One region of the Kitasatospora sp. NPDC056531 genome, then DNA from elsewhere that is predicted to be linked to it. Evidence: riboswitches for the same ligand, from Rfam matches in the RefSeq annotation. Region 1 holds a riboswitch; each other region holds the start of a gene.

The links. A riboswitch is a leader RNA that binds a small molecule or an ion and turns the genes downstream of it on or off. The one in region 1 is predicted to bind cyclic di-AMP.
Region 2: another riboswitch for cyclic di-AMP. It lies ahead of ACFQ87_RS27455 (peptidoglycan DD-metalloendopeptidase family protein); the one in region 1 lies ahead of ACFQ87_RS04685 (M23 family metallopeptidase).
Region 3: another riboswitch for cyclic di-AMP. It lies ahead of ACFQ87_RS43815 (LysM peptidoglycan-binding domain-containing protein); the one in region 1 lies ahead of ACFQ87_RS04685 (M23 family metallopeptidase).

What each region holds. Positions count from the first base shown of each region.
Region 1 covers NZ_JBHTTU010000002.1:408,082-422,673, reverse strand. Annotated here, with positions in the region: gene ACFQ87_RS04690 (hypothetical protein) at 1-504, shown strand, start outside; gene ACFQ87_RS04685 (M23 family metallopeptidase) at 600-1,448, opposite strand; cyclic di-AMP (ydaO/yuaA leader) riboswitch at 1,461-1,619, opposite strand; gene ACFQ87_RS04680 (YiaA/YiaB family inner membrane protein) at 1,816-2,106, shown strand; gene ACFQ87_RS04675 (alpha/beta fold hydrolase) at 2,202-3,026, shown strand; gene ACFQ87_RS04670 (TetR/AcrR family transcriptional regulator) at 3,091-3,672, shown strand; gene ACFQ87_RS04665 (PP2C family protein-serine/threonine phosphatase) at 3,803-4,924, shown strand; gene ACFQ87_RS04660 (ATP-binding protein) at 5,243-6,484, shown strand; gene ACFQ87_RS04655 (roadblock/LC7 domain-containing protein) at 6,541-6,954, shown strand; gene ACFQ87_RS04650 (DUF742 domain-containing protein) at 6,951-7,298, shown strand; gene ACFQ87_RS04645 (ATP/GTP-binding protein) at 7,276-7,902, shown strand; gene ACFQ87_RS04640 (cytochrome P450) at 7,899-9,410, shown strand; gene ACFQ87_RS04635 (cytochrome P450) at 9,374-10,489, shown strand; gene ACFQ87_RS04630 (hypothetical protein) at 10,577-10,834, shown strand; gene ACFQ87_RS04625 (isocitrate lyase/phosphoenolpyruvate mutase family protein) at 10,891-11,709, opposite strand; gene ACFQ87_RS04620 (carboxymuconolactone decarboxylase family protein) at 11,721-12,209, opposite strand; gene ACFQ87_RS04615 (NRDE family protein) at 12,386-13,165, shown strand; gene ACFQ87_RS04610 (hypothetical protein) at 13,258-13,494, shown strand; gene ACFQ87_RS04605 (undecaprenyl-diphosphate phosphatase) at 13,594-14,511, shown strand; gene sigJ (RNA polymerase sigma factor SigJ) at 14,581-14,592, opposite strand, start outside.
Region 2 covers NZ_JBHTTU010000038.1:36,376-41,658, forward strand. Annotated here, with positions in the region: gene purB (adenylosuccinate lyase) at 1-73, shown strand, start outside; gene ACFQ87_RS27450 (MFS transporter) at 81-1,535, opposite strand; cyclic di-AMP (ydaO/yuaA leader) riboswitch at 1,938-2,112, shown strand; gene ACFQ87_RS27455 (peptidoglycan DD-metalloendopeptidase family protein) at 2,115-3,233, shown strand; gene ACFQ87_RS27460 (hypothetical protein) at 3,607-3,828, shown strand; gene ACFQ87_RS27465 (hypothetical protein) at 3,813-4,070, shown strand; gene ACFQ87_RS27470 (APC family permease) at 4,025-4,771, shown strand; gene ACFQ87_RS27475 (DUF2470 domain-containing protein) at 4,785-5,283, opposite strand, start outside.
Region 3 covers NZ_JBHTTU010000190.1:458-5,740, forward strand. Annotated here, with positions in the region: partial or broken gene ACFQ87_RS43805 (NAD-dependent epimerase/dehydratase family protein) at 1-29, opposite strand, end outside; gene ACFQ87_RS43810 (hypothetical protein) at 328-768, shown strand; gene ACFQ87_RS43815 (LysM peptidoglycan-binding domain-containing protein) at 1,165-1,824, opposite strand; gene ACFQ87_RS43820 (hypothetical protein) at 1,742-1,927, shown strand; cyclic di-AMP (ydaO/yuaA leader) riboswitch at 1,901-2,102, opposite strand; gene ACFQ87_RS43825 (hypothetical protein) at 2,371-2,733, opposite strand; gene ACFQ87_RS43830 (MFS transporter) at 3,439-4,653, opposite strand; partial or broken gene ACFQ87_RS43835 (AraC family transcriptional regulator) at 4,720-5,283, shown strand, end outside.

The sequences.
Region 1 (14,592 bases):
ACCTGGCCGCGGCTGTACGCGGTGCTGCTGCATGCCCACGGCGTGGACACCGCGGACGGGGCGGCGGTGCGGGACTGGCTGGCCGGCTTCGCCGGGCTCGACGAGGAGGAGCGGCTGGCCGGGTTCGAGGCGCTGGTGGCGACCGGCTGGCTGGACGAACCGGACGAGCAGGGCTGGGGGCCGGGCCGGGTGCTGTCGGTCGGCATGGCCACCGACGGCGCGCGGCGACTGCTGGAACAGGGCCTGATGCGGCGCAGCTACCGCAACCTGGCCGAGCTGAACGCGCTGGGGCGGCCGATGCCGGACGAACTGGCCGGGGACTTCGGGGAGTTCGAGACGGCGGCGGCCGAGGTCGCGCTCGATCTGATCGGCGGGTGGACGGTGCCGGGGCTGCCGCGGCTGCTGGTGGAGGAGTTCCCGGAGCTGGCGCCGGAGCCGGGGGCGGAGGAGATCGACGCCTACCTGGCGCAGCTGCCGGCGGAGTCTGCGGAGTCTGCGGAGTGAACGGCCGAGGGCCCCGGGTGTCCGGGGCCCTCGGGCGTCGCGTCGGAGGCTCCCGGTTCTCGTCGGGGCTCCCGCCAGGAGTTCAGGGGTTCCCGTCAGGGGTTGAGGCCGCGCTGCTGGAGCCAGGTCTCCGGGTCGACCGGGGCGCCGCCACCCGGGCGGACCTCCAGGTGCAGGTGCGGGCCGGTGACGTTGCCGGTCGCGCCGACCTTGCCGATCTGCTGGCCGGAACCGACCGCGCCGGAGCCCTTGATGATCGAGGAGAGGTGGCAGTACCAGATCTCGGTGCCGTCGGGCAGGGTCTCGACGATCCGGTAGCCGTACGCGCCGGACCAGCCAGCCGAGGTGATGGTGCCCTGGCCCACCGCGTAGACCGGAGTGCCGGTGTCGGCGGCGAAGTCCAGGCCGGTGTGCAGGTGGGCCCAGTAGCGGGCGCTCTGGCCGTAGTGGGCGGAGAGGTTGTAGTCCTTCACCGGCAGGGTGAGGGCAGCGGCCTTGGCACGCTCGGCCTCGGCGGCGGCGCGCTTGGCGTCGGCCTCCTTCGCGGCGGCCTTCGCCTCGGCCTCCTTCGCCGCCTGCAGGCGGGCGCCCTCCTCGGCGGCGGTGCGCTGACTGTCGGCCTGCTGCTGGATGCGGGCGGCGAGCGCGAGGCCGGGGTCGGCGGCGAGGGTGACCGGGGCCTCGTCCGCGGCCTCGACGGCGGGCGCGGCGGCCGGGGTGGCGGAGGCGAAGCCGGTGGCGCCCAGGGTGGCGGCGACGGCGGTGACGCCGAGCAGCGGGGAGGCCCCGCGGGTCTGACGCGGCATCCGGTGGCGGTTGGCCTCGGCCTCCGGAGCGAAGTCGTCGGTGCCGAGCGACTCGGTCCCGTCCGTGCCGGGGTGGTCGAGGAGCTGGGTACCGGCTGCGGGGCCGGCCGGGTGTGCCGGGGTGTGCGTCGACGCCACGGAGGCGCGCTCCTTTCCTTCCTTCGCGCCTACCGGGTTAGCTGACGGGTTCGGAGCAGGAAGGTCTCCTACGGCCGGGCCGGGGCCCCGCCGATTCACCCCAAGGAACGTGGTTCCCCGGCTCCCTGACCTGCCCGGAGGCCGGTCGGCGGGATTAGGCGACGGCGCACGGTGCCGTCTGGGTACGGCGTTGACGACCGCGCTGCGTTATCAAACGTTAATCCTAGGAGGCCCTGATTCCAAGCCATCCGTCCGGGACGGCTGGGGGGCAGGTGGTCGGACGTCAACGAACGACCCATCATTCGCCTAGTCCATCTGAGTACTCCTACTCATGTGCGGCCCGGCCGCGCCGCCGCATCCTGACGCCATGAGCGCACCGATGCAGTCACGCACCACGGCCGCGTACTACGTCCAGGCCGTCCTCTCGTTCGCGATCTCCGGCGGGGCCCTCGCCGTCGGGATCGCCTACCTGCCCGTCGGCGGGTGGACCAGGGCCTTCCTCGGGATCGGCCTCCTCTACACCGTCACCTCCGCCTTCACGCTGGCCAAGGTGATCCGGGACCGACAGGAGTCCTCGGACACCGTCGCCCGGGTCGACCAGGCCCGACTGGAGAAGCTGCTCAGCGAGCACGATCCGTTCCGGGCCGAGGGGGTCTGAGCCGTTCCCGGGACACCGGCAGAAGGGGTTGACGGCTAAGGCTATTAGCCATAGCTTTATGGCTATCGGCAGCACCGACCCCGTGGAGGACCACCGTGAACGGCACCGTCACCCCGAACACCCAGTACCTCGACGTCCCCGGCGGCCGGATCGCCTTCGACGACACCCGGCAGGGCGACGGCACCCCCGTCGTCCTGCTCCCCGGAATGCTCGACAGCCGCCGCGCCTACCGGCACCTGCACCCGCTGCTCACCGCCGCCGGGCGCCGGGTCATCACCATGGACGTGCGCGGCTTCGGCGAGTCCTCGATCGTCTGGGACGACTACAGCCCGGCCGCCGTCGCCACCGACGTCCTCGCCCTGCTCGACCACCTCGGCATCGAGCGGGCCGTCCTGGTCGGGCAGTCCTACACCGGGGCGACCGTGGTCAAGCTCGCCGGGGACGCTCCCCAGCGGGTCGCCGGAATCGCGCTGATCGACGCCTTCGTCGAGCACCGGGCCAACGCCCTGATGCGCGGCGTGATGGCCGTCATGGGCACCGCGATGGTCCACTGGCCGGCCGTCTGGGGTTTCTACCTGCGCAAGATGGCCTTCCCCGGCCCCCGACCCGCCGACCTCGACACGTACGTGGCCGGGCTGGTCGCCGCCCTGCGCACCCCCGGGCGCAAGACCGCCACCCGCGGACACGTCGCCGGGGACTCCGCGCCGATCGGCTGGTGCGCGGCCGCCCGCTGCCCCTCGCTCGTCCTGATGGGCAGCAAGGACCCCGACTTCCCGGACCCGGCGGCCGTCGCCGAGCGCCAGGCCGCGGCGCTCGGCACCCGGAAGGTGATGATCGAGGGGTCCGGCCACTACCCGATGGCCGACAACCCGCAGGCCGTCGCGGACGCCCTGCTGCCCTTCCTCGCCGAGCTCGCCTGAACCCGCCGAGCCCGCCGAGCCCGCCGAGCCCGCCGAACCGCAGCCGTACGGAGAAACCGAACCCATGCCCCGAGTAGGACTGACCCCGGACCAGGTCGTCGACCACGCCCTCGCCCTCATCGACGAGCAGGGCGCCGAGGCCCTCACCCTGGCCTCCGTCGCCGCCCGCGCAGGAGTCGCCACTCCCTCCCTGTACAAGCACGTCAGCGGCGGCCTGACCGAACTGCGCCGGCTGATCGCCGTCCGGGTCACCGAGGAACTGGCCGACCGGCTCGCCGAGGCCGCGGTCGGCCGCAGCGGCGACGACGCCGTCACCGCCGTTCTGCGCGCCTACCAGGCCTACGCCACCGAACACCCCCACCGCTACACCGCCCTCCCCCAGGCCCCCCGACCCGACGACGACCTCACCCGCGCGGCCACCCGCCTCGTCGGCGTCATCATCGCCGTCCTCCGCTCCTACGGCCTCGACGGCCCCGAGGCCATCCACGCCGCCCGCACCGTCCGATCCCTCGCCCACGGCTTCGCCTCCCTCTCCATCACCGGCGCCTTCCAACTCGCCGAAGACCTCACCACCACCCACAACCGCCTCATCACCACCCTCACCACCGGCCTCCACGCCTGGCCGAAGGCGGAAGAGGAGGAGTAGGAAGCCGGGCCCGCCGACTTCTGGTGCGAAGCGGGTGGGGGCTGGGGGGGTGGTGGGGGTGGACGGGCTAGTGTGGCGGGCTGACTGGTGGTCATGACAGGGGACCGCCCACGCTTGGCGGAGGTCCCGGGTGCCCGCACTGATGGCGAGGGTGCGGCGGTGGTACGGGCGGCTGCTGGACGGGGACATACGGGCGGGGCGGGTGGCGCTGGGGGTGCTGCTCGCGGTGACGGTGGTGCTGGGGGTGCTGCCGATCCTGATGCCGTACGGGTGGCCGCCGTCGGCGCTGGTGCTGCCGGTGGTGGGTGGCGGGCTGGTGCTGCGGCGGGGGCAACTGCTGGTGCTGGTGTGCGCGGCGCTGGCGGGCAGTGCGCTGGGGGCGGTGGTGCAGGACCCGCGCGGGGTGCGGCTGGGGGTGACGGTGGTGCTGGCCGCGACGGGGGCGACGGTGCTGTCGGCGAACCGGTTCCGGCACCGGCTGGGGCTGCGCGGCACCCAGGGCGACACGATGCTGCTGGAGCTGGCCGAGCACAACCGGACGCTGGCCCGCCTCCCGGAGCGGCTGCTGGACTGGCACTTCGACAGCGAGCTGGCCCCGGCCGGTGGCGCCTCCTTCTCCGGGGACTTCCTGCTCTGCGCCCACCGCCCGGAGGAGGACCTGCTGGAGCTGGTGCTGGTGGACGTGTCGGGCAAGGGCAGTCGGGCGGCCGCCCGGTCTACCCACCTGTCGGGCGCCTTCGCGACGCTGCTGGGCCGGGTGCCGCCGGAGGCGTTCCTGCCGGCCGCCAACGACCACCTGGTCCGGATGGGCTGGGAGGACGACTTCGCCACCGCCGTCCACCTGGCGCTGCACCCGGCGACCGGCCGCTACCGGCTGTTCAACGCGGGCCATCCGCCGCCCGTGCGGTACTGCCGGAGGAACGGCTGGCAGCCCTCCGAGCACGGCGGCCCGGCGCTGGGCCTGGTGCCGGGCGCGCCGTACCCGCCGGTGTCCGGGCGACTGGGGTACGGCGACTCGCTGCTGCTGTTCAGCGATGGCCTGGTGGAGGTGCCGGGCCGGGACCTGGACGAAGGGGTGGGCCGACTGTTGGCCGCAGCCGAGCCGGAGGTGCGCACGCACCGGCCGCAGCAGCAGCTGGTCCGGGGCGCGGCGAGCAGGCTGGTGCACACCGTGGCGCAGGACGTCGCGGACGACCGGACCCTGGTGCTGGTACGGCGGCTGGGTACGGCCGGTCCGGCCGTGACCGGTTGAGCCGCACCGGGCCGCAACGGGTAGCGCCGGTCCAGGCCGGACGACGTGGCGCTGCTGCCGCACCGGACCCCGCCCGTTCCGCAACACCGTGCACACACGCCCCTCACATCCCAGAACGTGAATCAGCCATCACCCGTACCGTCGACCCGGGTCGGAAGACCCTGGACGAACGATCGCGGACCTCGACGGACTCACGGGATCGGGGTCGAACGACGCTGGATTGACGGCGTATTGACTCGATATTGACGAGATCCGGTCACTTGGCGAGATCCGTTCACACCTACGTAGGATCATCACCCTAGAATTCGCGGCGTGACGATGACTCAGTGGTCCGTAACGGCAACCGGCGTACTCGCCGTCCTCGCCCTCCTGGCCGCCGCGCGGTACCACGCCGTGTCCGTCACCCACCGCGGCCGGGCCGACCGGCTGCAGGACGAACTCACCCGGCTCCAGGACCAGCTGACCGCCGAACTCTCCCGCCGGGGCGCCGACCTGGCCGCCGTCCAGCAGGAGCAGGAGCTCACCGCCTCCACCCAGCGGGCCTTCCTCAGCGTCGCCCGTCGCATCCTCGTCATGGCCCACGACCAGCAGGCGCTGCTCGACGAGATGGAGCGCACCCACGACGACCCGGCCCTGCTGGAAGGCCTGCTCAAGGCCGACCACGCCGCCGCCCAACAGGCCCGGCTGGCCCAGACCCTGGCCGTCCTGTGCGGCGCCCGGGCCGGACGGCACTGGCCGGAACCGGTCACGCTGGAGGACGTGGTGCGTGGCGCCCAGTCGCGGATCCTGCCGTTCCAGCGGGTGGTGGTCCGCAGCCGGATCGAGACCGCGGTGGTCGGCGCAGCCGCCGAGGCGCTGATCCACGCCATCGCCGAGCTGCTGGACAACGCCACCCGCTACTCCCCGCCCAGCACCCAGGTGTTCGTCACCCTGATGCCGGTGCACAACGGCGCGGTGATCGAGATCGACGACGGCGGCGTCGGCATGCCGGAACAGGCCGTCGCCAAGGCCGCCGCCGCGCTCGCCGGCGGCAGCGCCCTGGAGGTCTCCCGGCTCGGCGAGGTACCGCAGTTGGGCCTGGCCGCCGTCGGCCGGCTCGCCGAGCAGTACGGCTTCCGGGTCACCCTCAGCTCGGCTCCCTCACCGTACGGCGGCGTCCGCGTCGTCATACTGCTGCCGAACGCCCTGCTCACCGAGCCGCTGCCGCCCACCGTCCCCGGCCTCGGACCGGACGACCGGGCGTTCAGCCCCGACCCTTGGCCGGCCACTCCCGCCGACCACCCGACGGCCGGCCACCCGACGGCCGGCCACCCGTTGGTGGAGACCCCACCCACCGGCCGGCCACCCGCCACCGGCGACACCCCGCCGCCACTGCCCCGCCGGAGCCACCGGCGCGACCGCGCGAACCGGCCCGCCCAGCACGCCGCTCCCCCGCCGCCCACCCCGCCGTACCGCTCGGCCCAGGACGCGCAGGCGTTCATGGCGATGTTCCAGGCCGGCACCGCCAGCGGCCGATCGGCCGCCCGGGCCAGGGCCCAGACCCCGCCCGACCCGCACTGACCCTTCCCGCCCTGCTTCCCCCCTCCCCCGACTTCCCCAGCCCTCCGGAGAGTTCCATGACCACCACCCCTGATCTCGGCTGGCTGCTCGCCGACATCATCGCCGTCCCGCAGGTCCAGCACGCCGTCGTCGTCTCCAACGACGGCCTGGAGATCGGCCGCAGCGCCGACATCCCCCGCGAGGACGCCGAACGGCTCGCCGCCGCCTGCTCCGGACTGCAGTCGCTGGCCCGCGGCGTCGCGGCGGGCTTCGGCGGACCGGGCAGCGCCACCCGCCAGATCATCATCGAGTACGGCGGCGGCTACCTCTTCATCGTCGCCGCCGGGGCCGGCGCGCACCTGGCCGTGGTGACCAGCGAGGCGGTGGACGCCGGGCTGGTCGCGTACCAGATGCAGGTCCTGGTCGAGCGGATCGGAACCCACCTCACCAGCCCGCCGCGGGTCGACCACGCGGCGGGGGGCCACCGGTGAACGGGCCCGTCCGGCCCTACGTCATCACCGGTGGGCGCAGCCGCCCCACCCGGGCCGACCTGGCCATCGAGAGCCTGGTCAGCGCGTTATCCGGCCCCCCGGAACTGCCCGAGCACGTTCTGCTCAACCGCGAGCACCGGCGCATCCTCGGGCTCTGCCACAGCCTGCTCTCCGTCGCCGAGGTGGCGGCCCACCTGGGGCTGCCGCTCGGCGTCGTCAAGGTGCTGGTCGGTGACCTCTGGGACCTCGGCGCCGTGCAGGTGCTCCCGCCCGTCCCGCAGGCCGAACGCCTGCCCACAACCCTCCTGGAAGAGGTGCTCGTTGGCCTCCGCCAACTCCGCTGAAGCCCCCGCCGACGTACCGGCCGAGCCGCAGTACCTCCCGGCCTCGGTGCAGGGCGCGGTGAAGATCCTGGTCACCGGCCCGTTCGGGGTCGGCAAGACCACCCTGGTCGGTTCGCTCAGCGAGATCACCCCGCTGCGCACCGAGGAGACCATGACCGCCGCCAGCAGCGGCGTGGACGACCTGACCGGGCACAGCGGCAAGACCACCACCACGGTCGCGCTGGACTTCGGCCGGATCACACTCAACTCCCGGCTCGCGCTGTACCTGTTCGGCACGCCCGGGCAGCAGCGGTTCTGGCCGCTGTGGGACGACCTGTCCCGCGGGGCGCTGGGCGCCATCGCGATGGTCGACCTACGGCGGCCGGACGAGAGCTTCGACGTGCTCGGCCGGCTGGAGGAGCAGCGCATCCCCTTCGCGGTGGCGGTCAACACCTTCCCGGACACGCCGACCTACCCGGAGGAGGAGCTGCGCTCGGCGCTGGACGTGCTGCCCGAGGTACCGATCCTCTACTGCGACGCGCGTGACCGGCGGCAGTCCTACGACCTGCTGATCGACTTCGTGGACCACCTGCACCGCAGCTCCCTGCTGGAGCTGCAGCGATGACCGCCCCCGAGCCGCCGCGGGCCGCCGGCTGCCCGGTCGCGCACGGCGGCGCCTCCAGCGGCGCGGCGTACGGCGGGGCCCCGAACGGCGCAGCCGCGTACGGCGGCGGGCTGCCGGTCGGCGTGCCGCTGACCCCGCTGTACGGGCAGGCCGTCGCCGACGACCCGCACGGCCTGTACGCCCGGCTGCGCGAGCGCTACGGGCCGGTCGCGCCCATCGAGCTGGAGCCCGGGGTGGAGGCCTGGCTCGTCCTCGGCTACGGCGAGCTGCTCGAACTCACCCGCAACGAGGCCCTGTTCTCCAAGGACTCGCGGCACTGGCGGGTGCCCGCCGAGGGCCGGCTCGCCCCCGACTCGCGGCTCCAGCCGATGACCACCTGGCGGCCCACCCTGCTCAACCTGGACGGCGCCGAGCACCAGCGGCTGCGCGCCGCCGTCTCGGACACCCTGGCCCAGATCGACCACCGGCAGCTGCGCGAGACCACCGAGGCCGCCGCCGACGGCCTGATCGACGGCTGGGGCCCGGACGGCACCGCCGACCTGATCGGCCAGTACGCCCGGGCGCTGCCGCTGTTGGTCTCCACCCAGCTGGTCGGCCTGCCCACCGGGGCCGGGCCGCGGATGATCGAGCTGATCAGCCACTTCGTGGACAGCGGGCCCGAATCGGTGCGCGCCGCCGGGGAGTTCCAGGAGATCCTGGCCGACCTGGTGCGCCGCCGCCGCTCCGCGCCCAGCGCCGACCTCACCTCCTGGCTGCTCGCCCACCCGGCCGGGCTGACCGACGAGGAGGCGGTGCACCACCTGGTGGTGCTGATGGTCGCGGGCAACGAGACCTGCATCAACTGGATCGGCAACACCCTGCGGCTGCTGCTGACCGACCGGCGCTTCCGGGCCACACTCACCGGCGGACGGCTGACCGTCTCCGACGCGCTGGAGGAGGTGCTCTGGCGCGACCCGCCGACACAGAACTTCCCCGGCCGCTGGGCCACGGGCGACACCGTGCTCGGCGGCCAGTACATCAGCGCCGGCGACATGCTGGTGCTCGGCCTGGCCGCGGCCAACGCCGACCCGGCCGCCCAGGGCGCCGCATCCGCCGCCCAGGGCTCGCTCGGCGGCAACCGGGCGCACCTCGCCTGGGGCGCGGGCCGGCACGTCTGCCCGGCCCAGCACCCGGCGCGGATCATCGTCGAGACCGCCGTCGAGACCCTGCTGCACCGTCTGCCGGACCTCCAACTCGCCGTCCCGGCGGGCGAACTGGCCTGGCGGCCGTCCCCGTGGTCGCGGGCGCTGGTCGCCCTGCCGGTGCTGTACAGCGCCTTCACCCCGCCCCGTCCGCCCGCCCCCGAGAGGTCCGCATGGACACCCCCGACGGCTCCCCCGGAGCCCGCCCCGAACCCGTCCGGCTCGACCCCTTCGGCCGTGACCAGCACGGAGAGAACGCCCGGCTCCGGGCAGCCGGCCCAGCGGTCCTGGTGGAACTCCCTGGCGGGGTGGTGGTCTGGGCGATAACCCACCACGACGCCCTGCAGTCGCTGCTGGCCGACCCCCGGGTCGGCAAGAACGCCCGGCTCTGGACGGACTTCCGGGAGGGGCGGCTGCCGGAGGGCTGGCCGCTGCTCAACTTCGTCACCGTACCGGGCATGGTCACCGCCGACGGTGAGGACCACCGGCGGCTTCGCGGGCTGGTCAGCCAGGCCTTCACCCCGCGCCGAATAGCCGCGCTGGCGCCCGCGATCGAGGCCCGGGCGGTCGCGCTGCTCGACTCGCTCGCCGAAGTGGCGAAGCAGGAGGGCGGGTTCGACCTGCGCGAGCACTTCGCCTACCCGCTGCCGATGCAGGTGATCGGCGAACTGCTCGGCCTGGCGGTGGAGCAGCAGGACGAACTGCACGCACTGTCCGACACCCTGGTCTCCAGCTCGGCCACCCCGGCCGCGGCCGTCGCCGCCCAGCGGGACCTGAACGCGCTGCTGGCCTCGGTGGTGGCGGCCAAGCGGGCCGAGCCCGGCGACGACCTCACCACCGACCTGATCGCCGCCCGGGAGGCCGGGGAGGGGCTCAGCGAGGCCGAACTCGTCGGCACCCTGCTGCTGATGCTGGTGGCCGGGCACGAGACCACGCTCAACCTGATCACCAACGCGGTACGGGCCCTGCTCGCCCACCCCGACCAGCTGCGGCTGGTCCTGGACGGCGCGCACCCGTGGTCGGCGGTGGTGGAGGAGACGCTGCGCCACGACTCACCGGTCGGCCAGTTCCCGCTGCGCTACGCGAGCGAGGACATCGAGGTCGGCGACGTGGTGATCCGTCGCGGCGAGGCGCTGCTCGCCTCGTACGCGGCGGTCGGACGCGACGCCGGGCACTACCCGGACGCCGACCGCTTCGACCTGACCCGGCAGCCCGCCCGGCACCTGTCGCTGGGCCACGGCCCGCACTTCTGCCTCGGCTCGGGGCTGGCCCGGCTGGAGGCGGAGACGGCGCTGCGGCACCTGTTCGAGCGGTTCCCGGAGCTGGCGACGGCGCCGGGGCGGGTGAACGAGCCGATCGGGTCGTTCGTCAGCAACAGCGTGCGGACGCTGTGGGTGACGGCCTGAGGGTTCGGCCTGAGGGTTCTGGGCGTTCAGGGGTGACGGTCCGCGCCACCCGGTTACCTGAGGGCGGCCCGGGTCGTTCGGCAGGGCATGAAGAAACTCGCCACCCTGGCCGCCCTCACCATGGCGGGCCTCGCCCTCGCCGCCCCGGCGGCCTCCGCCACCACCCAGACCGCCAGCTCGCCGGACGCCACCGGCGGCATCACCGACGGTCTCAACCTGTCCCCCGCCGACCTCGCCCTCCGGACCGCGAGCAAGCTCCCGGTGGTCGGGCACACCGCCGACGAGGTGGAGGCCGTCGGCACCAACCAGATGTCCCACCCGGGGCTCAGCGGACAGATCGGCTGACGATCGGGTGACCGGCTGACCGACCCCCGTCCGGTCAGCCGGCCGCCCTCCGCCGCTCAGCCCTCGGAGAGGGCGTTGAGCTCCTGGTAGGTCAGTCCGCCGTTCAGGCAGGTGTACGTTCCGCTCGCGTACACCTCCTCGGCCGCGCGGCGGACCGCCGCGTACGCCACCTTGCCCAGGCCGGGGCCCAGGCTGATCCGGGCCACGCCGAGCTTCGCCAGTTCGGCGACCGACGGGGAGCCGGGGGCGGCCAGCACGTTCAGCGGGGCGGGGACGGCCGCGACCAGGGCCGCGATGGTCTCCGGATCGGCCACGCCGGGGACGAACACGCCGTCCGCGCCCGCCTCGACGTACATCCGCAGCCGGCGGACCGCCTCGTCGAACCGGCCCCCGGGCTCGCCCAGGCCGCGCAGGAACACGTCGGTGCGGCCGTTGACGAACAGGTGCACGCCTGCGGCCCCGGCGGCCGCCCGGGCGGCCGCGATCCGCTCGGCGGCCTGCTCCGGGGTGTACTCGGCGTCCTCCAGGTTCACGCCCACCGCACCGGTGGCGAGCAGCGCGGCGACCGTCTCGCCGACCCCGGCCGCGGTGTCCGCGTAGCCGCTCTCCAGGTCCGCGGTGACCGGCAGGGCGACCGAGCGGACCACCTCGGCGGTCCGGGCCAGCACCTGGTCGCGGTCGGCGCCGCCGGCGCCGCCGCCGTCCGGGCTGCCGAGCGACCAGGAGACGCTGGCGCTGGCCGTCGCCACCGCCTTCGCCCCGGCCGCGGCCACCAGCCGGGCGCTCGCCGCGTCCCAGACGTTGGCCAGCACCACCGGCTCGCCGGGACGGTGCAGTTCCTTGAGCAGCCGGGCCCTGTCCTGCTGGGTGGTCATCTCGGCTCCGCTCACTTCGCTGCCGGGCTCATGCGGGTGGACACGCCGATCCGGTTCCAGGCGTTGATGGTGGCGATCAGGGCGATCAGCTGGGCGAGTTCGGTCTCGTCGAACTGCGCGGCGGCCTCCTGGTACACCGCGTCCGGCACGTGGCCCTGGGTCAGCAGGGTGACCGACTCGGTGAGGGCCAGCGCGGCGCGCTCGCGGGCGGTGAACCAGGGGGTCTCCCGCCAGGCGGGGAGAGAGACCAGCCGGTGGTCCTGCTCGCCGTTCTTGCGGGCGTCGGTGGCGTGCATGTCGATGCAGAAGGCGCAGCCGTTGATCATCGAGGCGTGCACCTTGACCAGCTCGGCGATCACCGGGTCGACGCCCTGCCGGGACGCCCGGTCCACGGCGATCATGGCCTGGTAGTACTCGGGCGCGAGCCTCGGCATCGCGAGGCGCTGCTCCGGCGCCGGCACCGGGCCGTCGGTCGTGTTCGGGGTCTCGTTCGTCGTCATGACTACCAGCGTAGGAGCGCAGTGGCCTGCCGTCCTGGTGCATTCGGCGCCGGGTTCCTTGGGCCATTTCCGGCGCACGAACAGGAGTGCGATGATCCCTGAGGGGGTTCCCACCGGGATCCACGGCAGGGCTCCGGCAGGACTCCGACAGGACGAGAGTAGGGGGAGACGGGACCGTGTGCACGGCGTTCGTCAGCATCGAGCCGGGGGCGGCGGTACCGGTGCTGCTGCTGTCCGTCCGGGACGAGTACCTCGGGCGCGGCTGGCTGCCGCCCGACCACCACTGGCCGGACCGGCCCGGGCTGCTCGGCGGGCTGGACCTCGCGGCCGGCGGCACCTGGCTGGCCATCGACCCGGCCCGGCGCACCGCCGCCTGCCTGCTGAACGGCTTCGGCCCGCTCGCCCCCGCCGACGCCCGGCTCAGCCGTGGCGAACTGCCGCTCACCGCCGTCCGGCAGGGCGGGATCGGGCACCTCGACCTCACCCCGTACGACCCCTTCCACCTCGTCCAGGTCGGCCCGGACGGCGCCCGGGTCACCAGCTGGGGCGGCGGACGGCTGGAACAGCACGAACTGCCCACCGGCCTCAGCGTGGTGGTCAACGACGGACTGGAGGGGACGGCCGCCAACCGCACCGCCTCCGAACGGATCCGGACCCTGATGGCCGCGCGCGCCGACCACTTCCGGGCCCGCTTCGCCGCCGCGCCCAGACCGGAGCCGACCGCCGACGGGACGGCCGCCGGGGCCTGGGGCGCGTGGCTGCCGATCATCACCGGCGACGGGCTGGCGCTGGACGAGGGCGCGGCGCTGATCCAGCGGCGGGACTTCGGCGACGGGCGGATCTGGGGCTCCTCCTCGATCTCCCTGCTGGCCCTCGGACCGGAGCTGCTGCGCTACGACTTCGCGACCGCGCCGGCGCCGGCGGACGGGTCGGGGTGGCAGCAGGTGGTGGCATGAACCGGGCGGCGCGGAAAAGGACTTGAACCTGACGCTGCGGTAGGCGGCATCGTGGGCGTCTGTCGACCCCTCGCCCCCGAAGGAGGCCAGCGATGCCCACGACGCCCACCCCGCCCGCGGCGGACCGCTCCCGCCGCCCCTGCGCCCTGCTGCCCGCCGTCCTCGCCGTCACCCTGCCCCTGGTGGGCGCCCCGCTCACGGTGACCGCCGGAATGCTGATCGGCGGCGCCGTGCACCAGGTGGTTCCGGCCAACGCCGTCCCGGGCGCCGTGACCGCGGTGCTGGTCCGGCACCTCGGGGCCGGTGTCGCCCAGACGTACGCTCGATGAACTTCTGGCGGCAAGGCTGCCGGGCGTCTACATGCCGGTAGTAGCTTCGCGGAGGCCCCCGGAATCGGCGGGCCGCAGCCCCCCGAGCGAAGGTGCGCGATGTCCACCCTGACCTACCCGGAAGCGATAGGCGTCGGCCTGCTGCAGGGTGTGACGGAACTCTTCCCGGTCTCCAGCCTCGGCCACAGCATCCTGCTCCCCGCCGTGATCGGCGGAAAGATCCAGCAGGACCTCGACATGACCGCCGACGGCTCCTCCTACCTCGCCGCCCTGGTCGCCCTGCACCTGGCCACCGCGCTCGCCCTGGTGGTCTTCTTCTGGCGGGACTGGGTCCGGGTGGTCAGCGGCCTGATCAGCTCCGCCCGGCACCGCCGGGTGCAGACCCGGGACGAGAGGCTCGCCTGGCTGCTCATCATCTCCACCATCCCGGTCGGGGTGGCCGGCCTGGCCCTGGAGAAGGCGCTGCGGCACGCGCTCGGCAAGCCCGTCCCGGCAGCGGTCTTCCTCGCCCTCAACGGGCTCGTGCTGCTCGGCGCCGAGCGGCTCAAGCGCGGCGGCACCGGCCGCCGCCGGGCCGGGCACGCCGCCCCGATCGACGAGCCGGGCCTGGACCCGGCGATCGCCTCCGACGCCCGGCTGACCAAGCTCAGCTTCGGCCAGGGCGCCTTGATCGGCGCTGCCCAGATCCTCGCGCTCTTCCCCGGCATCAGCCGCTCCGGCGTCACCATGAGCGCCGGCATCCTGCGCGGACTGCACCACGAGGACGCCGCCCGCTTCTCCTTCCTGCTCGCCACCCCGGTCATCCTGGCCGCCTCGGTGCTCAAGGTGCCCGAGCTCTTCAAGCCGGAGAACTCCGCCGTGCTCGGCCCCGTCGCCGCGGGCAGCGTCGCGGCCTTCGTCGCGGGCTACATCTCGGTGCGCTTCCTCACCAAGTACTTCGAGACCCGCAGCCTGACGCCGTTCGCGGTGTACTGCTTCCTGGCCGGCGTCGGCAGCGCCCTTTACCTGTCGATCTGAACACCTGTCGATCTGAGTCCTCACGTCCGACGGGCCGTCCGGCAGGTTGCCGGACGGCCCGTTCCGCGTCTACGCGGTGAG
Region 2 (5,283 bases), on a different contig from region 1:
GGTCCGCCAGGTGGAGGCCGTCGCGGCGGCCTACCCGGAGGCGGCCAAGTACGCGCCCGCCGACATCCTCTGACGCGGCGTCAGTTGTCTGGCGAGGGCCCTGCCACCGTTCCGGTGGCGGGGCCCTCGGGCGTCTTGGTGTGTCCGGGGTCGAGCGGCGGGGTGGTGGTGGCGCAGGGCCAGTCGCAGTTCGGCTCGGCCACCGGGTGCTCGTCCGGGGTGAGCACGTTGCCCCGGACGGTGACGAAGGCGATCAGCCCGCCGCAGGCCAGCAGGCCCGCGCAGATCAGCATCGCGGTGTGGAAGGCGGAGTCCACCGAGGACGGCACCCGGTAGGCATCGCCGCTCAGGCCGGCCAGCGCGGGGAGGGCGGCCACCGCGAGCAGGCCGGCCGCGCGGGCGGCGGCGTTGTTGACGCCGCTGGCGATGCCCGCGTGCCGTACGTCGACGGCGGCCAGCACCGTCGCGGTCAGCGGTGCGACCAGCAGGGTCATCCCGCTGCCCATCACCGCGACGGCGGGCAGCACGTCCGCCCAGTAGGAGGAGCCGGGGCCGGTGCGCAGCATCAGCAGCACCCCGGCGGCGCAGAGCAGCGGGCCGACGGTGAGCGGGATGCGCGGGCCGATCCGCTTGCCGAGGCGGCCGGCGCGCGCCGACAGGGTCAGCATCAGCACCGTGATCGGCACCAGGGCGAAGCCCGAGACCAGGGGCGAGAAGCCGGACACGATCTGCAGTTGGACCACGAGCAGGAAGAACACCCCGCTGAAGGCCGCGTAGACGCAGAGGGTGACCAGGTTCACGGCGGTGAACAGCCGGGACGAGAACAGCCCGAGCGGCAGCATCGGATCGGGCACGCGGCGCTCGACGGCGACGAAGGCGGCGCCGAGCAGCAGGCCGATCGCGCCGGTGAGCCAGACGGCGGGGGACAGGCCCTCCCCTGCGGCGGTGAGCGCGTAGGTGATCGCGCCGAGGGCGAGTGCGGCGAGCAGTGCGCCGGGCACGTCGAAGCGGCCGGAGGCGGACTCGTCGCGGCTCTCCGGGACGTAGCGGGAGGTGACCGCGATCACGGCGGCGGCCAGCGGCAGGTTCAGCAGGAAGATCCAGCGCCAGCCGGGGCCGTCCACCAGCCAGCCGCCGAGGAAGGGGCCGATGGCCGCGGACACCCCGCCGAGGCCGGACCACAGGCCCACCGCCGCCGAGCGGTCGTCAGGATGGAAGACGGCCTGGAGCATGGCGAGCGAGCCAGGGGTGAGCAGCGCCCCGCCGATGCCCTGGACGGCGCGGGCGGCGATCAGCACGTTGATGTTCGGGGCGAGGGCGCAGGCCGCGGAGGCGGCGGCGAACCAGACCACGCCGATCAGGAAGACCTTGCGCCTTCCGTACCGGTCGCCGAGCGCGCCGCCGAGCAGGATCAGGCCCGCCAGGGTGAGCAGATAGGCGTTCAGCGTCCATTGCAGGGACGCCAGGGAGGCACCGAGGTCGGCGCCGATCCGGGGCAGGGCGACGTTCACCACGGTGCCGTCGAGCAGCGCCATGCTGGAACCGAGCACCGTTGCCAGGAGAACCCAGCGGCCCTGCGCGGTGCTCAGGCGCAGGGTGCCGGCCGTTGAGGTGGCCACGGCCTGATCCTGCGCCCGGCGGGGTGCACGTGACAAGGGTCACCGGGACGGTGTGTCCGGGGTGGTCGGTGCGTGAGCGGACGGTCACTCTGGGCCGCCGAGGTCGGCGAAGGGTCGTGGATCAGTGGCGCCGAGTGAATGGATTGTGTACGCACTGTGCTGCGGGTCATGCGGAGGGTCACCGCGCCCCGGAGGGTTGTCGCCGGTTCAAGAGATCGACATTGCTTCACCCGAACGGATGGGTTTTAGTTCAGCGACTACCTGGCCAGCCCGGGTGGACCCACCGGGTGGAACGCCGAGTCCTGCCGCTGTCCGGTGGTTCGAACTGAGCTCTGCACGGCAGGAGCGGGGGACCCACAGGTAAGTCGCCGGACCGGAGGTCCGCGCTGTTCAGCGCGAACGTCCAGGACCGGCTTGGGGTGAAGCCGCGCATGCGGCCGGGCAGCTCCAGCCCGAACCCGACAGCTCACCTCGCAGGCGTCGGAGAGGAATCCCATGCCTGCTCAGGCTCGTCGTATCGCCCTGCCCCGCGCCGCCCGCATCGGCATCGCCACCGCCGTCACCGGTGTCTCCTTCGCCCTGCCGCTCGTGACCACGATGAGCGCCCAGGCCCACAACGCCCCGGCCGCCTCGGTCGTGCAGCACGCCGCCGCCGTCGACGCCGAGTCGGCGGCCCCGGCCGCCGCCCACGAGGGCTACCGCGTCGTCGGCGGCGACAGCCTGTCCAAGATCGCTGACGCCAGGAACGTCGAGGGCGGCTGGCCCGCGTTGTACGAGCAGAACCGCTCGGTGGTCGGTGCCGACCCGAACCTGATCTTCCCGGGTCAGTGGCTGTCGCTCGCGGCCCACGCCGATGCCGCCGCCCAGTCGGCTGCTCCGGCCCAGCTGGCCGCTCCGGCCGAGCCCGCGGCCCCGGCCGAGCCCGCGGCCCCGGCCGAGCCCGCGGCCCCGGCCGAGCCGGCCGCTCCGGTCACCCAGAGCGCCGCAGCTGCCGCAGGCGCTCAGGTGCAGGTTCAGACCGAGGCCGCCAAGCCGGGCGCCCAGGTCCAGACCCGGATTCAGAACGCCGCTCCGGCTAAGGCCGTCGCTGCCGCCCCGGCTAAGGCCGTCACCGCCGCTCCGGCTAAGGCCGTCGCTGCCGCCCCGGCTAAGGCCGTCACCGCCGCTCCGGCTAAGGCCGTCGCTGCCGCCCCGGTCGCCGCCACCTTCGGCTACGTCGCCCCGCTGGCCAACCCGGTGCTGGGCGAGGCCTACGGCGTGGCCGGCTCGATGTGGGCCTCCGGCCACCACACCGGCCAGGACTTCGTCGCCTCCACCGGCACCCCGGTGCGCGCGGTCGCCAACGGTGTCGTGGTGAAGGCCGGCAACGGCGGTGCCTACGGCAACGAGGTCGAGATCAAGCTCGCCGACGGCAAGTACGCCCAGTACGCGCACCTCTCCGTGATCGGTGTGAAGATCGGTCAGACCGTCACCGTCGGCCAGCGGCTCGGCCTCTCCGGCGCCACCGGCAACGTGACCGGCCCGCACCTGCACTTCGAGATCCGCACCGGGTCGGAGTACGGCTCGGACATCAACCCGGTCACCTACCTGCGGGCGCACGGCGTCGCGCTCTGACGCTGCGCAGACCCTGTTCGGACCCCGCGCTGACCGCGGGTTTCAGGAACCACCGCTGGTGCGGGGCGAATCGACCGCCCGGGATGGTCATGTCGGGTGACCGCTCGACCGGGTGATCGCCGCACTGGTGGACATGGGCGCGGGACACGCCCAAGGCCGGCCCGGCTTCGCGAGGACCCCTCGTGGAGCCGGGCCGGCCGTTGCCGTTCGCGGCTCCGGATGAGTTCGAGTGGTCGAACTGGGCGTCAACTCCTGCTGGCTTTGGCGAGATTCGTCGTCTTTTGGGCGCGGCCCCGGTCGCGCGATGCTGTCGGGCAGTCGGCGCCCGGCCTTGCTCCGCTTGCGTGAGGGTCTGGACGGGCGAGGAGGCCGTATGGCGGTCGGGAGCGGGGACGCGGTCGGGGAACGGGCCGACGCGGGCGGGGTCGACCGGTTGAAGGCGGGCTCGGTCGGCCTGGTGGGCGTGGTGTTCATGGCGGTCGCCACGGAGGCCCCGATCACCGCGATGACCGGGAACCTGCCGATCGTCGTCGGGCAGGGCAACGGGGCCGGTCGCCCGCCGCGTACATCGTGGCGACCGTGGCGCTCACGGTGATCTCGGTCGGGTACGTGGCGATGGCCCGCCACATCACGGCCGCCGGGGCGTTCTACGGGTACATCTCGCACGGGCTGGGCCGGGTCGCCGGGATGGCCTCGGGGCTGTTCGCGGTCATGGCGTACATCGTCCTCGAGGCCTCGATCATCGGCTTCTTCGCGTACTCGCTGCGCGGGCTGGTCCGTTCGCAGCTGGGGTGGACCTCGGCTGGGGTTGGTACGCGCTGTTCGGGGTGGCCGTGATCGGGGTGATGGCCTGGTTCGACCTGCACCTGACGGCGAAGGTTCTCGGGGTGGCGCTGGTGCTGGAGATCGGGGTGCCAGGCGCGGTCTCGCTGGCCGTACTGGCCTCCGGCGGCGGGCCGGACGGGATCGTGGGTGAGGCGGTGCACCCACTGAACGCGCTGAAGGGGGTGGGGAGTTCGGGCGCGGCGGGAGCCGGGTTGGGGCTGTTCTTCGCGTTCTGGTCCTGGGCGGGCTTCGAGTCGACCGCGATGTACGGGGAGGAGTCGCGCGACCCGAAGCGGGTGGTGCCGCGGGCCACCCTGGTGTCGGTGGTCGGGATCGGGCTGTTCCACGTCTTCGTGTCCTGGATGATCGTGTCCGGCAACGGAGTCGGGCACGCGATCGCGGTGGCGGGCGGGGCGGTGCCGGGCAAGGACGGGAACAGCCTGTTCTTCGACCTCTTGGGCGCGCACCTGGGGGCCTGGGCGGTGACGGTGTTCCAATGGCTCGTCGTCACCGGCTCGTTCGCCTGCGCGATGTCCTTCCACCAGTGCGCGGCACGGTACTTGTACGCGAGAGGGCGGGAGGGCTTCCTGCACCCGGCGCTCGTCGGCGGGATCGCGTTGGCGCTGGCGTTGGCGCTGGCGATGCGGCGCTGGCGGCCGGAGCGGTACGCGCGGATGGGGCGGATCGTGCTGGAGGACGCCGTCGAGCGGTGACGCCCGGGCGCGGTCAGTTCCGGCGGACGGGCAGGCCGTGCTCGGCGGCGGCCAGCAGCTCGTGCATCCGGTGGCCGAAGTCCTCGGTGTCGCCGGCGGGTTCGGGGAAGACCAGGCGGACGTCGCGGTGGCCGTGCGGGTGGTCCAGGCGCAGTACCAGGCCGTAGCGGTCGAGGGCGAGCGGGCGGATGTCCGGGTGCCCGGCGAGCAGTGCCGGGTCGAGCAGGCCGGTGAGCAGGTCGATGGCGTCGGCGTGCTCGTCGGCCAGGTGGGTGAGCAGCGCGGCCTCGTGCCGGGCCAGCGGGTCGGGGGCGGCGAGGGCGAGGTCGGCGGCGGTGAGCGCGCCGGTGCCGTACGGGGTGGCGAGGACGGCGTGGGCGACGTCCACGCGCAGGTGGACGCTGAGGCCGTCGTCGGCGAGGTGGGCCAGGTGCAGCCGGCCGGCCAGGGTGAGGCGGCCGCGGATCCGGTCGCGGACGGCGACCGGGGACACGTCGGTGACGTCGAGGACG
Region 3 (5,283 bases), on a different contig from region 1:
CCGGAGCCGCCGGGAATGACGATCTTCATGAGTTCCCCCTCATCTCCCATCTTCGGCTTCGAGCCTAGCGCGCTAATTGAACACGTTCAAATTTGCCTCGCGGGGCAACCGCCAGCCGCCGACGGCGGACACCGTCGCGCCGGAGATCGCGCCCCGGGTGTTCCGGTCCACGAGGTTTGACGGACCGTTTCCGGTCAGATATGGCGATCGTTCGATCCAGATCTATCGGGGAACTGATCACCGCCGCTAAGGTGCGGCGCGTCCCGTTGTTACGCCCTCCCGTGCCGCTCCGACGGCGGGGAGACGACCGATCGGAACGATGTCGCCGTGACCACGATCCTCCGCCAGCTGATGACCCGCGCCGGAAGGGCGGCCGCGACGGTCGCCGTGCTCGCGGCCGCCCTCGCCGGCACGACGGCCGGCACCGCCTCGGCGGCCGGCGGCTGGAGCTGCTCCGGGGCACCCGTCCCGAACGGCTACGTCATCACCATGTACAACCCCGGCGGCTGCAACAACCACGGCGCATGGTTCCAGCAGCCCGCCCAGAACCGCCTGTGGACCTGCTCCGGCTCGCCGATCGTCTCCGGCTACGTGCTGACGAACTACGACTCCCGAGGCTGCAGCGGCGTCGGCGCCTGGTTCCACGAGCTGGTCCGCAACGGCATCTGGACCTGCCCGTACTCGCCCATCCCGGCCGGCTACCGCAGCACCACCTACGACGCCCGCGGCTGCGGCGGCCTCGGCGCCTGGCTCACCGCCAAGGCCTGAGAAGCGGGGCCCGCCGACGGAGGCGACCCCTTGGTCGCCCCCCCGTGCGGCCACCGACGGCAAGCTCCTGACGCTCGGCCTTCGCACCGGCGACGCGCGTTCTCCGGGCGCCCCGTCGGGTCGCGGGACCCGGGATGCATCCCGCCAGGAACCACACCGACTCGCCTGCCAAGCCCGCTCGGTGCACCCGCCCTCCCGCCGGGCGCACCGCGTGGAGGGGTCAGACCGCGCCGCGGTCCCGTCCGGACCCCGGGTACGCCGACGGCCCGGCTCACGCACCGCGACGTGAACCGGGCCGGTCAGGTGGCCGCTCGGCAGCCCGTCAGCCGCCGTACATCCGGCCGACGGGCGGTACTCGCTCGGACCCATCGGTTCGAAGAGGCCGATCAGGTCCGATCAGTACGCGTTGTGCACCTGCCAGAACGCCCAGGCGGCGTTCGGGCTGCCGTAGACGGTGTTCATGTACTGCAGGGCCCACTTGAGCTGGGTGGCGGGGTTGTTCTGCCAGTCGGAACCGGCCGAGGCCATCTTGTTGCCGGGCAGCGCCTGCGGCAGGCCGTAGGCACCCGAGCTCGGGTTCGTGGCGTGGATGTTCCAGCCGCTCTCGTGGCTGATGATCTGGTCGAACGAGGCCAGTTGGTTCGCCGGGACGATCGAGGCCGCGAGCGCCTGCAGCGCGGCCGGGGTGTTGGCGACCGGAGCGGCCGGGGTCGCGGCCAGCGGGCTGGCGGCGGCCGGCTTGGCCGGAGCCGCGGCAGGCGCCGGGGCGGCCCCGCCCAGGGTCAGGTGCTGGCCAGGGTAGATCTTGCCCGGGCCCTTGGTCAGCACGGACTTGTTGAGGTCGTAGAGCTTCTGCCAGCCACCCTGCACGTGGTGCGCGGTGGCGATCTTGGTGAGGGAGTCACCGCTCTGGACGGTGTAGCCGGCGGGCGCCTGCGGGGCGGCGGCCGGGGCCGAGTGCACCGGGGCGGACTTGACCGGGGCGGACTTGACGGGGGCGGCGTTCGCGGCGGTGGCGGCGACCACCGGGATGCCGGCGCCGACGCCGACGACCACGGCGGCCGCGACGATGCGCTTGACGGAACCGACAGCGAACAGGCTGGGGCGAGCGTTGACGGGCAGCATGAAGAGCGATTCCTCTCACACGCCTGCGAGGTGAGCTGTCGGGTTCGGGCTGGAGTTGCCCGGCCGCACAGAGACGCGGCTTCACCCCTAGCCCCGCCGGAACCAGTCCGGATGAGGCGACTTACCTGTGGGTCCCCCGCTCCTGCCGCGGTGCTTCATGGATGCACGTGCCCGCCCGATCCGGCGGCAGGATTCGGCGTTCCGGAGAGCGGGGTTCGTTTCGTACGGAGACGAACGAGAAGGACCGTAAACGGCACGGAGCCAATAGCACAAGCCCTCGTGAGCTGGGTCACGGTCCGGCCGGATTGTCCGAATGATCCGCAATAGCGCTTGATAACGATTCGGCAACGCCCCTATGAGTGCGTGTCAGCGCGGGCCGCCGCACCCAGTGCGGCGGCCACCGCCCGATGGCGCGCCGTGCGGGTCGCAGGTCCGGGCCGGCGCGCCCGCCCTTTGGCGCGTCGACCTGACCAGTGGTCAGCCCGCCCGCCAGCCCTGCGCGCCGACGCCGTCCGGCACCTCGGCTGCCGGATCGTACGGGGTGCGGGTGTGGACGAAGCCGGCCCGGTCCAGGTGGTCGACCGCGCCGTCGGCCCGGCGCACCACACGCAGCGGCTCGCCCGCGCAGTAGCCGTCCAGCCCGGTCCAGGTCCCGTCCGGCTCGGGCCGGAACCGTGAGGTACGGGCCGCACCGCCCAGCGCTGTGAGCTCCAGCACACGGCCGGCTCGCAGGTGCAGCGCGACCGCGCTGGCGCCCCAGTACCAGGGGCCGGTCTGCGCCAGCAGTTCCTGGTCGGCGTCGGCGAAGGGCCACCAGGGCTCGGGGATCCCGCGGCTCATGCTCGGCGGTGATCGCGATCAGGTCGCGGGCCAGCCGGCCGAGGTTGAGGCCGGCCGTGGTGTTGGCGAGCGTGACGGCCACCACATCGTCCTGCGAGCTGAACAAGAGCGAGACGAGAAAGCCGGGCATCGAGCCGCCGTGGCCGACCAGCAGCCGGCCTTCCACCTGCTGGAGCTGCAGCAGGCCGTAGCCGGCCGACCCTGGGGGTGGGCCCAGGCAGCCGGGCGGGAGATCCGTAGACCGATTGCCGCGCCTGGCCGTCGTCGGCCCCGGCAACCGCGGGAGCGACGAGCCTCACGGCGGCCACCGTCCCCGCCGTGTCCTCGACGTCCAGCAGCAGACCCATCAACGCTTACGCAGCCTCAGGAACATCGGCGCAGGAAGCAAGGTCACTCCCGGCGCGAACCCGTTGCGACCTCGAAGGAGACGAAGCCTCGGCCAAGGCCGCCTCCACCCACTCACCATCTCTGACACAACCAGACAATCTCATGCCTCACGAAGAAGATCGAACCCGGATCGAGGGCGTGTCCAGTGAACGGCTCTTACAAGATTCTCGTAGTCGGTGATCGCTTCAACCGGCGTGTGGTGTCGGCTTGTTGGCGGTGGCAGGCTGGCTGTGTGTGTTGTCACGGTGGGGGACCTGCTGCCGCAGCCGGCCGCGGTGCAGGTCGAGCAAGTGGAGACCAGTGGGGATCTGCTGCGGATCACGGCCCGGACCAGGGATGACGCTCCGGCGGTGTGTCCGGGGTGCGGGCAGTCGCCGCTTCCGTCTCCGGCACCGCAGGCTCCGGCAGGCTGCGGAACAGCGCCCAGCTCAGCACCGGCATCACCACCAGCGGTAGCAGCGCCGTCCGCAGGGAGGTCGCGTCCGCGAGGGCTCCGATCAGCGGGCTGGCCAGGCCGCCGATGCTGACCGTCAGCCCGAGGGTGATCCCGCTCGCGGTGCCGATCCGGCTGGGCAGGTAGTCCTGCCCGAGCGTGACCTGCAGCGAGAACGGCACGTACAGGCCCGCTGAGGTCAGCGCCACGAACAGGTACAGCGCCGGGCCCGGCACCAGCAGCACCCCGGCCACCGCCACCGCCGCGACCAGGTACGACCAGCGCGCCACCGCGACCCGGCCCCACCGGTCCGCCAGCGCCCCGCCCAGCACCGAACCCACCGCGCCGCCCGCGTACAGCACCACCAGCGCCGCGGTGCCGGCCGCCGTCCCGCCGCCGAGGCGCTGGGTGGCGAACAGGGACAGGAAGGTGCTCAGGCCGACGAAGGCGATCGAGCGGCACACCACGGCCAGCGACAGCTTCACGAAGGAGGCCCGGTCGTCCCGGCCCGCCTTCCGCACCGCGCCCTCCCCGGCGGCGCGCCGCCGCGCCAGCTCGCGCAGCACCGGCGGGCACAGCGCGGCGCCCGCCAGGGCCGGCAGCAGGAGCAGCGGGGTCAGCCGCAGCCCGCCGGTCCCGACCACCACGGCGACCAGCAGCGGGGCCGCCGCGAAGCCCAGGTTGCCGCCCAGCGAGAACCAGGCCATCCCCCGGTGGCCGGCCCCGGCGCCCTGCGCGACCGAGCGGGCCACCTGCGCCGATTCTGGGGGGTAGGCGGCCACCCCGACGCCGGACAGCGCCACGCAGGCGAGCGTCGGCCCGTAGGAGCCGCCCACGCCGCTGAGCGCGATGCCCGCGCCGCCCAGCAGTGTGCTGACCGGCAGCAGCCAGGGCAGCGGCCACCGGTCGGTGAGCGCCCCGAACAGCGGCTGCGCCACCGAGGACAGCAGCGAGGCGGCCAGCACCACGCCCGACACGGCGGCGTAGCCGTAGCCGCGCTCGGCCACCAGGAAGGGCACCAGGGCGGCCACCGCACCCTGGTAGACGTCCACGCAGGAGTGTCCGACGGACAGCAGTGCGATCGACGTATTCTGCGACAGCCGTTTCGTCATCCGGACATGCTCGGGCCAGCACATCCTGTCGGACTTCCGATAATCTGCCAGTCAATGTCGAAGATCCGCCACGATCCCGTCGCCCCGACCCGCGCCCAGCTGCTGCCCTCCGGCACCGGGATCGACGCCCACCGCCACGACGACCACCAGATCGCCTACGCCGCCCGGGGCGTGGTCGCGATCACCACCGACGCCGGCTCCTGGGTCGCCCCCGGCAACCGCGCGCTCTGGATCCCGGCCGGCACCATCCACGCCCACCAGGCGCACGGCGAGCTCGAACTCCACCTCGTCGGCCTGCCCGCCACCGACAACCCGCTGGCCCTCGACCGGCCCACCGTCCTCGCCGTCGGCCCGCTGCTGCGCGAGCTGATCATCGCCTACACCCGTCCCCCCGAGGACGACGGCCCCGAACGCGCCCGGCTGCGCGCCGTCCTGCTCGACCAGCTGCGCGCCTCACCCCGACAGCCGCTGCACCTGCCCACCCCGAGCACGCCTCTGCTCCGGTCGCTGTGCGAGCTGCTGCACGCCGACCCGGCCGACCACCGCACCCTCGCCGAACTCGGCCGCGCCGTCGGCGCCAGCGACCGCACCCTCTCCCGGCTCTTCCGCGCCGACCTC